2 linked regions of the Methylobacterium mesophilicum SR1.6/6 genome follow. The protein of the gene in region 2 interacts with the protein of the main gene of each other region in a pairwise test. Links are inferred from orthologs where the notes say so. Each region holds a gene or a part of one and is shown on either strand. Other genes may lie near its edges.

Region 1 (5,377 bases), 4.2 Mb from region 2 along the record:
CGGCACCGACGCCCACTTGGCCGCGATCGTCGCGCTGATCGCCCCGCAGGGCCGGCTCGCCCTGATCGACGATCCCGATCAGCTCGATGTCGGGCTCCTCAAGCGCAAGAGCCTGTCGCTGCACTGGGAGTTCATGTTCACGCGCTCGATGTTCGCCACCGCCGACATCGCCGCCCAGGGGGCCCTCCTCGACGAACTGTCTCGCCTCGTTGACGCGGGGCGCCTGCGCACCACCCTGGGTGAGCATTACGGGCGGATCGACGCCGCGAACCTGCGGCGCGCCCACGCGCTCATCGAGAGCGGGCGCGCCAGGGGCAAGATCGTGCTCGAAGGTTTTTCCAGTTAGGGAGGACGCGATGGCGGAGACGGCGGGAACCGGCATCTTCGACGTGGCGGCGCTGGCGGCGTCCCTGCCCGACAGCGCAACGACCCTCCTGGTCGACACCTACCTGACCGACCGGGAGGCGGCGAGCGCCCGGGTGTTCCGGGTCTACCGCCCGACCCCGCCGCACTACCACGCCACCTGCGACGAGTACCTCTACTGCCTCTCGGGCCGGGGCACGTTCTGGATGGGCGACCCCGCCGCCGTGACGGCGTTCGGCCCGGGCCAGCTCCTGTTCTTCGAGAAGGGCACGGTCCACGCCATGCCGGAGATCGAGCCCGGGACGCCGGTGGTGTTCCTGTCGATCGACACGCCCCGCCGGGCGCCCACCGACATCGTCTTCGTGAACCCGGAGGACGGGACGCCGGCCAGCTTCATGGCCCGCAACGCGGAGGGGTGACGATCAGGAAGCGCGGGCATCGGCACCTGTCGAGGATGAGAATCCGAGGGTTGGGATCTGGCGACGTGGGATCTCAGCGCCCGCGATGCGGCACCGGAGATGGGCCGACGTCATCGCGCGCGCAGCGAAGCGACCCAGGGCGGCGCGACATCGCGGAGCGTGGCGCCCTCTGGATGGCTTCGCCGCGCTCGCCAAGACGGTTGCGCATCCACGGAGCGGTTGCCGCCGTACGCGTTTCGTTCTAGCAAGGGCGGCGCATGACGGGCCTGCGTCCCGCCGGCCGCATCTTGCCGTGGGCCTCGTGGGCTCGACATGAGCGGGAGCGGCGGCTGGCCCGCGCGCGAATCCGACTCTGACCGCGTCGACGCCTCGAAAGACCGCCGCCCTCATGGCCAAAGCCCAAGCTGGAAGTCGTGTCGCAAGCCGCGCCGGCGCCGCCCAAGCCGCTCCCAAGATGCCCGCCAAGGAAGCCCCGACGAAGGCGGCCTCGACGAAGGCAGGCTCGACCAAGGCAGCCCGGCCCAAGTCGGCCGGCCCGAAGGGCGAAGCGTCCGCGGCCCGGACCGAGGCGGCCGTCGACGCCAAGCTGGCCGCCCTGTTCGACGCCGCCCCGGCAGCGCCAGAGGACCGGCGGGTCATCGCGATCCGCGGCGCCCGGGAGCACAATCTCAAGAACGTCGACCTGACCATCCCCCGGGACAGGCTCGTGGTCTTCACCGGGCTCTCGGGCTCGGGCAAGTCGTCGCTCGCCTTCGACACGATCTACGCCGAGGGGCAGCGCCGCTACGTCGAGTCGCTCTCGGCCTATGCCCGCCAGTTCCTGGAGATGATGTCGAAGCCCGACGTCGACCAGATCGACGGGCTGTCGCCGGCGATCTCCATCGAGCAGAAGACCACCTCGAAGAACCCCCGCTCCACCGTCGGGACGGTCACCGAGATCTACGACTACATGCGCCTGCTCTGGGCGCGGGTCGGCATCCCCTACTCGCCCGCCACCGGCCTGCCGATCGAGAGCCAGACCGTCCAGCAGATGGTCGACCGGGTGCTGGAGCTGCCCGAGAAGACCCGGCTCTACCTGCTGGCGCCCGTGGTCCGCGGGCGGAAAGGCGAGTACCGCAAGGAGATCGCCGAATATCAGAAGAAGGGCTTCCAGCGCCTGCGCGTGAACGGCGAATACTACGCCATCGACGACGTGCCCAAGCTCGACAAGAAGTTCAAGCACGACATCGACGTGGTGGTCGACCGGATCGTGGTCCGCGCCGATATCGGCGCGCGGCTGGCGGATTCCTTCGAGACCGCGCTGGAACTCGCCGACGGCATCGCGGAGGTCGTGTTCGCCGACGCCCCCGAGGGGGAAGAGCCCCGGACCATCACCTTCTCGTCCCGCTTCGCCTGTCCGGTCTCGGGCTTCACCATCGCGGAGATCGAGCCGCGGCTGTTCTCGTTCAACAACCCGTTCGGAGCCTGCCCGACCTGCGGCGGCATCGGGCACGAGATGCGGATCGACCCCGAGCTGGTGATCTCCGACCCGGGCCTCAGCCTGAAGCGCGGCGCGGTCGGACCCTGGGCGAAGTCGACCTCGCCCTATTACGGCCAGACCCTCGACGCGCTGGCCGAGCATTTCGGCTTCAAGACCGGCGTCCCCTGGCAGAGCCTGTCGGAGACGGCCCGTGCCATCGTGCTGTACGGCTCGGGCAAGCAGGCGGTCCGCTTCGCCTACGACGACGGCTTGCGCAAGTACACGGTCAACAAGCCCTTCGAGGGCGTGATCCCGAACCTGGAGCGCCGCTACAAGGAGAGCGATTCCGACGCGGTGCGCGAGGAGATCGGGCGCTTCATGAGCGAGACGCCCTGCGCCGCCTGCGGCGGCAAGCGGCTGAAGCCGGAGGCGCTCGCCGTGAAGGTCGCCATGGCGGACATCGCCGACGTGACCGCCCTCTCGGTCTCCGAGGCCCACCGCTGGTTCTCGGAGCTGCCGGACAAGCTCACGGCGAAGCAGAACGAGATCGCGGTCCGAATCCTGAAAGAAATCCGCGACCGGCTGACCTTCCTGGTGGATGTCGGCCTCGAATACCTGACGCTCGCCCGCGGCTCCGGCTCACTCTCGGGCGGCGAGAGTCAGCGCATCCGGCTGGCCTCGCAGATCGGCTCGGGGCTGACCGGCGTGCTCTACGTGCTGGACGAGCCCTCGATCGGCCTGCACCAGCGCGACAACGAGCGGCTGCTCGGCACGCTCAAGCGCCTGCGCGACCTCGGCAACTCGGTGATCGTGGTCGAGCACGACGAGGACGCGATCCTGCAGGCCGATTACGTGGTCGATGTCGGCCCGGGCGCCGGCATCCACGGCGGCGAGATCATCGCGCAGGGCACCCCCGCGGAGGTGCTAGCCAATCCCGCTTCGCTCACCGCCAAGTATCTGACTGGCGAAATGTCAGTCCGAACCCCGACCGCGCGTCGCAAGGGCCGGAAGGGCAGGCTCGGGCTGTTCGGCGCACGGGGCAACAACCTCAAGGACGTCGACGTCGAGATTCCGCTCGGCACCTTCACCTGCATCACCGGCGTCTCGGGCGGCGGCAAGTCCACCCTGGTGATCGACACGCTCTACAAGGCGGTGGCCAAAAAACTGAACGGCGCCCTGGAGCACCCGGCCCCCTACGGCCGGCTGGAGGGGCTGGAGCATCTCGACAAGGTCATCGACATCGACCAGTCGCCGATCGGGCGCACGCCGCGCTCGAACCCCGCCACCTATATCGGCGCCTTCACGCCGATCCGCGACTGGTTCGCGGGCCTCCCCGAGGCCAAGGCCCGCGGCTACCAGCCGGGGCGCTTCTCGTTCAACGTGAAGGGCGGGCGCTGCGAGGCCTGCTCGGGCGACGGCGTCATCAAGATCGAGATGCACTTCCTGCCCGACGTCTACGTCACCTGCGACGTCTGCAAGGGCAAGCGCTACGACCGCGAGACCCTGGAGGTGAAGTACCGGGGCAAGTCCATCGCCGACGTGCTCGATTCCACCGTCGAGGAGGCGGCCGAGCTGTTCAAGGCGGTGCCGGCGATCCGCGACAAGCTCGAGACCCTGAAGCGGGTCGGCCTGCACTACGTCCATGTCGGCCAGCAGGCCACCACCCTGTCGGGGGGCGAGGCGCAGCGCGTGAAGCTCTCGAAGGAGCTGTCGAAGCGCGCCACCGGCCGCACCCTCTACATCCTCGACGAGCCGACCACCGGCCTGCACTTCCACGACGTCGCCAAGCTCATGGAGGTGCTCCACGAGCTGGTCGACCAGGGCAACACCGTGGTGGTGATTGAGCACAACCTCGAAGTGATCAAGACCGCCGACTGGGTGATCGACATGGGCCCCGAGGGCGGCGACGGCGGCGGGAAGGTCGTGGCGCAGGGCACGCCGGAGCAGATCGCCCGCGCGACCGCGAGCCATACCGGCCGGTTCCTGCGCGAGGTGCTGGAGCGGCGCCCCGCTCCGCAGGCCGACCGGCAGGTCGACAGGACGGTCGACAGGCAGGTCACCCCGCACCCGGCCCGCCGCAGCGCCGCCGGGTAGCGCCGCGCGTCGAATCCGAGTCGGCCGGCACCCGGCAGAATTTGCCGGGTGCCGGCCGGCGGACCCTTGCCGCGGGCGGTGATTCGAGCTGCCGGACGAGGAATGTATCCCAGATCGGCCCCGGATCGGGCCGGTGCCGGCCCGATCCGGGGCCGCGGGCCGGCGCCGGTGGCCTACGCGATCGCCAAGCCCGACTTGCCGGATCCTCCCGCGATCGCGGGCGGCAACAGCTTGACCGTTCAGCGATATTTTGCCGAAACGACCCTCGATCTCCTGCCTGGGGATAGTGTTGCATCGCCGCAAAAATGCGGCTTTTGCGCAACGGTTGAGCCGGTTTTGGCCTTTCGGCGAGCATTCCACTGTCTTTCCGGAGGTCTCTGTAGAATAGTCGCAGACGTTGAGACGGGCAGGCTCCGTGGGGGCGCTCGGCACATCCGAAGCCGGCAGCCGCGACAGGCGAGCAGACCGGCAGGGACGTGCCGAATGCGGGACGGATGCCTTGGGACCTTGGGAAGGAATGAGAAAATGATGAAGAACTGGCTCGCGGCCGGTACGGTCGCGCTTACGGTTGGCATGGCCTCGACCATCGCTCAGGCACAGACCACCACCGTACCGGGCGAGCAGGTCGGCCTCGCCGTCGGCGCTCCGCTGCCTGAGGGCGTCTACGCGATCAACACGTTCCTCTACCGCCAGACCGCGCCGTCGGTGCCGGTGGACGTCGGCGTCAACATCCCGGTCCTCGTCTGGTCGACCCCGCTCGTCCTGGCCGGTGGCCGCTTCGAGCTGGCCCTCGCCCCGCCGACCGTGTTCGCCTTCGGCAAGAACCGCGGCAACGCCAGCATCCGCGACGTGTCGGTCAACGTCGGCACCTTCGTCGGCGGCATCTGGGCCTTCGACCTCGGCAGCAACTTCGGCGTCAGCCTGCTCGGCGGTGTCTACCTGAACGAGCTGGACGGCGACCGCGGCGTCCTGGTCGGCCGGAATGGCGTCGCCCTCGGCGGCCCGCCGCTGCTGCCGCAGCTCGCCTCGAACACCTACCGCT
Region 2 (5,001 bases):
ATCGCCTCGACGCCGCGATGATGGCCGGCCAGCCGCGGCAGGCCGCGCTGCGTCGCCCAGCGCCCGTTGCCGTCCATGATGATCGCGGCGTGCAGGGCCTTCGGCGCTGCTTCGCTTTGCATCGTAAAGTCTCCCGGCATGACCGCGTCTTCTGAAGTCTATCGGTTCGGCATTAACAATCTTGGGAGGATCCGGCAGTCTCACGCCGGTTTCGTGGCCGGATCGAGGCCGCGTCGGCCCGGATCGGGCCCGCGCTCGGCCGCGGACGCGGCGTCCCGGACGACCTGCTCCAACACGCCCAGATAGCCGATGAAGCGCTGGCGCCCGATCGCCGTCAGACGGCACACGGTCTGGGGACGATTGTGGGAGAAGCCCTTCTCCAGGCTCACCAGATCGGCCTCGCTGAGCACCGCGAGGTGGCGGCTCAGGTTACCGTCGGTGAGACCGCACAGGCGCTTGAGATCCGGAAACGGGAGGCCCTTCGGGTGCGCCACCAGGGAGGTCAGCACGCTGAGCCGCGCCCGCTCGTGGATGATCCTGTCGAGCCCCTCGTAGGAGAAGCGTCCGTCGTCCCGATCGGAGGCCATCATCGAGGCTCGTCATCGAAGGATCGGGCGCCGTGATGGACGATCGCCGCCAGCCACACCTGGCCGACCAGGAAAGGCAGACCCATCGTCCAGGGCGAGAGGGCGTGCGTCTCCGCCGAGACCGCCAGCACGACGAGACCGGCGAGAAGGTACCACGCGCCGACGCCCTGCACCGCCCGGGGCAGTATGCGCGCCGAGGCGAACAGGCCGAGGCCCACCAGCACCTGCCACAGGCCCGGCAGCATCCAGACCTCGCCGGGGGCGAACCGCGCGATCACCAAGGCGAGGCAGGCGCCTGCGCCGGCGGCCGGCAGGAACACCTCGATCGCGTTCCAGACCATCGCGTCGGCGAGGCCGGAATGCAGGCGGCGGCTGCGCCGGATCGCCTCGATGCCGATCATCAGGAAGGCCACCAGCGCCGCCGCAACCCAGAGGCCGAAGAAAAGGCCGCTCCGGGCCGATGGATCGCCGAGCCACAGGGCCTGTCCGGCCGCACAGGCGAGCGCCAAGCCGCCGGTGCCGGCGACGGTCGCGGCGCCGAGACCGCGGAACGCCGTATCGCGCGCGATCTGCGAGCGGATCGCGACGATGTCGGCCAGCGCCTTGTCCAGGTCCTGCACGTGGCTCAATCCCCGCGCCGCAGCATGCTTTGCATCACAAAGTATCGGCCGAACATGATTGTCGCAACCCGTCCGCTCGGATCATCGGTCCGAATAGTTTCAGGCTTGATCCCGTCCGTCGAGACCGGCGCGCGGCGAATTCTACCTAGAAGTTGCAATTGCGTGCCAGGTCTCGGCCCGGCGCCCGAAATACGCCGGATCGGGCAGAGAGCGATCAATGATCGTCAAACACCGTAGGGCACGGGGTTTCTCCGGGCGCGTGCCGGAACCATATTGGGCACATGCCGACGCCGAAGAAACCGCGCACCGCTTCCGTCTTGAGCACGTCCGCCAAGGCCTCGAAGCCCGAGCTGAAACCGCTCGACACCTATCTGGCCGAGTTGCTGAATCCCGCTCTCAATCGCAACCGGCCGCCGCCGGCCGAAGCAGCGCCGGAAGCAGCACCCGGGAAGCCCGCGCGACCGGGCAGGGCGAGGCGCGACACGCCCGCGGGGGGCTCCAGCAAGGCCGGAGGGAAGGCTGCCACCCGCCGGGCGGAGATCGCCCGCGACGGCTTCGCGGAGGCGCCGCAGGCCGGCTACGCGCTGGGAGACGCCGCGGATGTCGATCCGCGCCTCGCCCAGGCGCTCGGCCTGACACCGCCCGAGGACGGCCCCGCTCCGGAGGGCGCCGACCTGCCGGATCCCGGCAGCGACGGCGGCGCCTCGGCGACCGTGACGGCCTTGGAACGGCTGCTCACCGAGGGCAACCCGCTGTTCAAGAACGGCCAGACCTGGGTCCCGCACCGGCCTGAGCGCCCGCAGAAATCCGAGGGCGGCGTCCGGTTCACGCTGAAATCCGAGTTCACGCCGGCCGGCGATCAGCCGAAGGCCATCGCCGAACTGGTCTCCGGCGTGCAGGCCCACGAGCGCGACCAGGTGCTGCTCGGCGTCACCGGCTCGGGCAAGACCTTCACGATGGCCAAGATCATCGAGGAGACGCAGCGCCCGGCCCTGATCCTGGCGCCCAACAAGACGCTGGCCGCGCAGCTCTACGGCGAATTCAAGGCGTTCTTTCCCGACAACGCCGTCGAATACTTCGTTTCCTATTACGATTATTACCAGCCGGAGGCCTACGTCCCGCGCTCCGACACATTCATCGAGAAGGAATCCTCGATCAACGAGCAGATTGACCGGATGCGCCATGCCGCCACCCGCGCCCTGCTGGAGCGCGACGACGTCATCATCGTCGCCTCGGTCTCATGCATCTACGGTATCGGCTCGGTCGAGACCTACACGGCGATGTCGTTCACGGTCTCGCTCGGCGAGCGGATCGAGCAGCGCCAGCTCATCGCCGACCTCGTGGCCCTGCAGTACAAGCGCATCCAGTCGGATTTCGCCCGCGGCACCTTCCGGGTCCGAGGCGATTCGATCGAGTTGTGGCCGGCCCACTTGGAAGACCGCGGCTGGCGGATCGGTCTGTTCGGCGACGAGGTGGAAAGCATCGTCGAGTTCGACCCGCTCACCGGCAAGACCATCTCCGAGCTGAAGTTCGTGAAGGTCTACGCCAACTCGCACTACGTCACGCCGCGCCCGACGCTGCAGCAGGCGATCAAGGGCATCAAGACCGAACTGAACGGCCGCATCGAGGAGCTGATCAAGATGGGCCGCCTGATCGAGGCGCAGCGCATCGACCAGCGCTGCACCTTCGACATCGAGATGATCGAGGCCACCGGCGCCTGCAACGGCATCGAGAACTATTCCCGCTACCTCACCGGCCGGAAGCCGGGCGAGCCGCCGCCGACCCTGTTCGAGTATCTGCCCGACAACGCCCTGGTCTTCACGGACGAGAGCCACGTCACCGTACCGCAGATCGGCGGCATGTACCGGGGCGACTTCCGCCGCAAGGCGACGCTCGCCGAGTACGGCTTCCGGCTGCCCTCCTGCCTCGACAACCGCCCGCTCCGCTTCGAGGAGTGGGACGCCATGCGGCCGATGACCGTCCACGTCTCGGCCACGCCCGGCAAGTGGGAGATGGAGCAGACCGGCGGCGTCTTCGCCGAGCAGGTGATCCGCCCGACCGGCCTCGTCGACCCGGTGATCGAGGTGCGCCCGGCCCGCAGTCAGGTCGACGACCTGCTGGGCGAGGTCCGCGAAGTGGCGCAGGCCGGCTACCGGACGCTCGTGACCACGCTGACCAAGCGCATGGCGGAGGACCTCACCGAGTACCTGCACGAGAACAGCGTGCGGGTGCGCTACATGCACTCCGACATCGACACGCTGGAGCGGATCGAGATCATCCGCGATCTCAGGCTCGGCGCCTTCGACGTGCTGATCGGCATCAACCTGCTGCGCGAGGGCCTCGACATCCCGGAATGCGCCCTGGTGGCGATCCTCGACGCCGACAAGGAGGGCTTCCTCCGGTCGGAGACCTCGCTGATCCAGACCATCGGCCGCGCCGCCCGCAACGCCGATGCGCGCTGCATCCTCTACGCGGACACCATCACCGGCTCGATGGAGCGGGCGATGGCCGAGACCGAGCGCCGCCGCGCCAAGCAGCTCGCCTACAACGCCGAGCACGGCATCACACCGCAGAGCGTGAAACGCGGCATCGCCGACATCCTCAGCAGCGTGTTCGAGCGCGACCACGTCCAGGTCGATACCGGTCTGGCCAAGGATGCCATCACGGTGGGCCACAACCTCAAGGCCGTGATGGCGGACCTCGAGAAGCGCATGCGCGCGGCCGCCGCCGATCTCGACTTCGAGGAGGCGGCGCGGCTGCGCGACGAGCTCAAGCGGCTTCAGGCCACCGAGCTTCTGGTCTCGGACGATCCGATGGCCCGGCAGGGCGATGTGGAGCGCGAGGCCGGCAAGTTCGGCCGGAAGCCGCCGCGCGGGGCAGGGGGCAGCCGCATCGCCAAGCCCGACCTCGACAACATGGGCCCAGGGACGGACCGGGAGCTGCCGGTGGGCGGCCTCGCACCGGTCTGGCAGGAGAGGCCGAAGCCGCGCTCGACCCAGGGGCTCGGCGGGCAGAAGCCGAAGTACAAGGGCGGCGGCGGGCGGCGGCGCGGCTGACTGGCCGCCGCCGGAGCCTCATGCTGCCGCGTTGTCCCGGCCGGCGCGATGGGTGGCCGCGGCATCGCCCGCATCGACGATCGCCTGCGCGATCCGGACCACGAGGGCGTTACAGGCCTCGTCGTAGGCGCGGGGATCCGCCTGCACGGCTGCCTCCGCGAGGGTGCCTCCGCGATCCCGAACGATCTCGCGCGCGGTGCGCAGCGCATCGGCGAAGGGTTCGAACGGGCGGGGCATCGTGGCGCTCCGGAAGGGCCGGGCCATCCCAGCCCGCGTTGGCGGCTGGAACGAGCGTGCCGGCGAAACTGTTCCCGGCGACGCTGGACGCCAGTGCCGCAGGGGCCCAGATCAGACCTCGGTGAGAAACGAGCACGCGATGGCATCCGAGACGAACGCACGCCCCACCCTCGACGACGACACCCTCGCCTTCGCCGCCCGGGTCTTCCAGTATGCTCGGATGGGCCACGCCGAGGAATTGGCCGATCTGTTCGGCCAGGGGCTGCCGGCGAACCTGCGCAACGACAAGGGCGACAGCCTGCTGATGCTCGCCGCCTATAGCGGCCAGGAGGCGGCGGCCCGGATCATCCTCGAGGCCGGCGGCGACCCGGAGCTAGCCAACGACCGCGGCCAGACGCCGCTCGCCGGCGCGGCCTTCAAGAACGATCTGGCTATCGCGCGGCTGCTGCTTCAGCACGGTGCCGCGGTGGACGGGGTCGGCGACGGCACCCGCACCGCCCT

Evidence for each region.
Region 1: the proteins of uvrB (region 2) and uvrA interact in binary tests that used the Escherichia coli proteins (3 or more experiments, as listed by UniProt). The link is inferred for Methylobacterium mesophilicum SR1.6/6 from one-to-one orthologs.

What each region holds. Positions count from the first base shown.
Region 1 is NZ_CP043538.1:337,019-342,395, reverse strand. What follows is about bases 830-4,535. They hold uvrA (excinuclease ABC subunit UvrA), read left to right. Parts: upstream 830-1,170; coding sequence 1,171-4,335; downstream 4,336-4,535. Also shown: MMSR116_RS01640 (zinc-binding alcohol dehydrogenase family protein), read left to right, coding at 1-346; MMSR116_RS01635 (cupin domain-containing protein), read left to right, coding at 357-782; MMSR116_RS01625 (transporter), read left to right, coding at 4,861-5,377. UniProt on the Escherichia coli protein: The UvrABC repair system catalyzes the recognition and processing of DNA lesions. UvrA is an ATPase and a DNA-binding protein. A damage recognition complex composed of 2 UvrA and 2 UvrB subunits scans DNA for abnormalities.
Region 2 is NZ_CP043538.1:4,532,691-4,537,691, forward strand. The notes cover bases 1,134-4,463. They hold uvrB (excinuclease ABC subunit UvrB), read left to right. Parts: upstream 1,134-1,488; coding sequence 1,489-4,263; downstream 4,264-4,463. Other genes in these bases: MMSR116_RS21540 (hypothetical protein), read right to left, coding at 1,134-1,207; MMSR116_RS21550 (hypothetical protein), read right to left, coding at 4,282-4,463. In the rest of the region: MMSR116_RS21530 (di-trans,poly-cis-decaprenylcistransferase), read right to left, coding at 1-122; MMSR116_RS21535 (transcriptional regulator), read right to left, coding at 201-590; more of MMSR116_RS21540, read right to left, coding at 587-1,133; more of MMSR116_RS21550, read right to left, coding at 4,464-4,500; MMSR116_RS21555 (ankyrin repeat domain-containing protein), read left to right, coding at 4,640-5,001. UniProt on the Escherichia coli protein: The UvrABC repair system catalyzes the recognition and processing of DNA lesions. A damage recognition complex composed of 2 UvrA and 2 UvrB subunits scans DNA for abnormalities.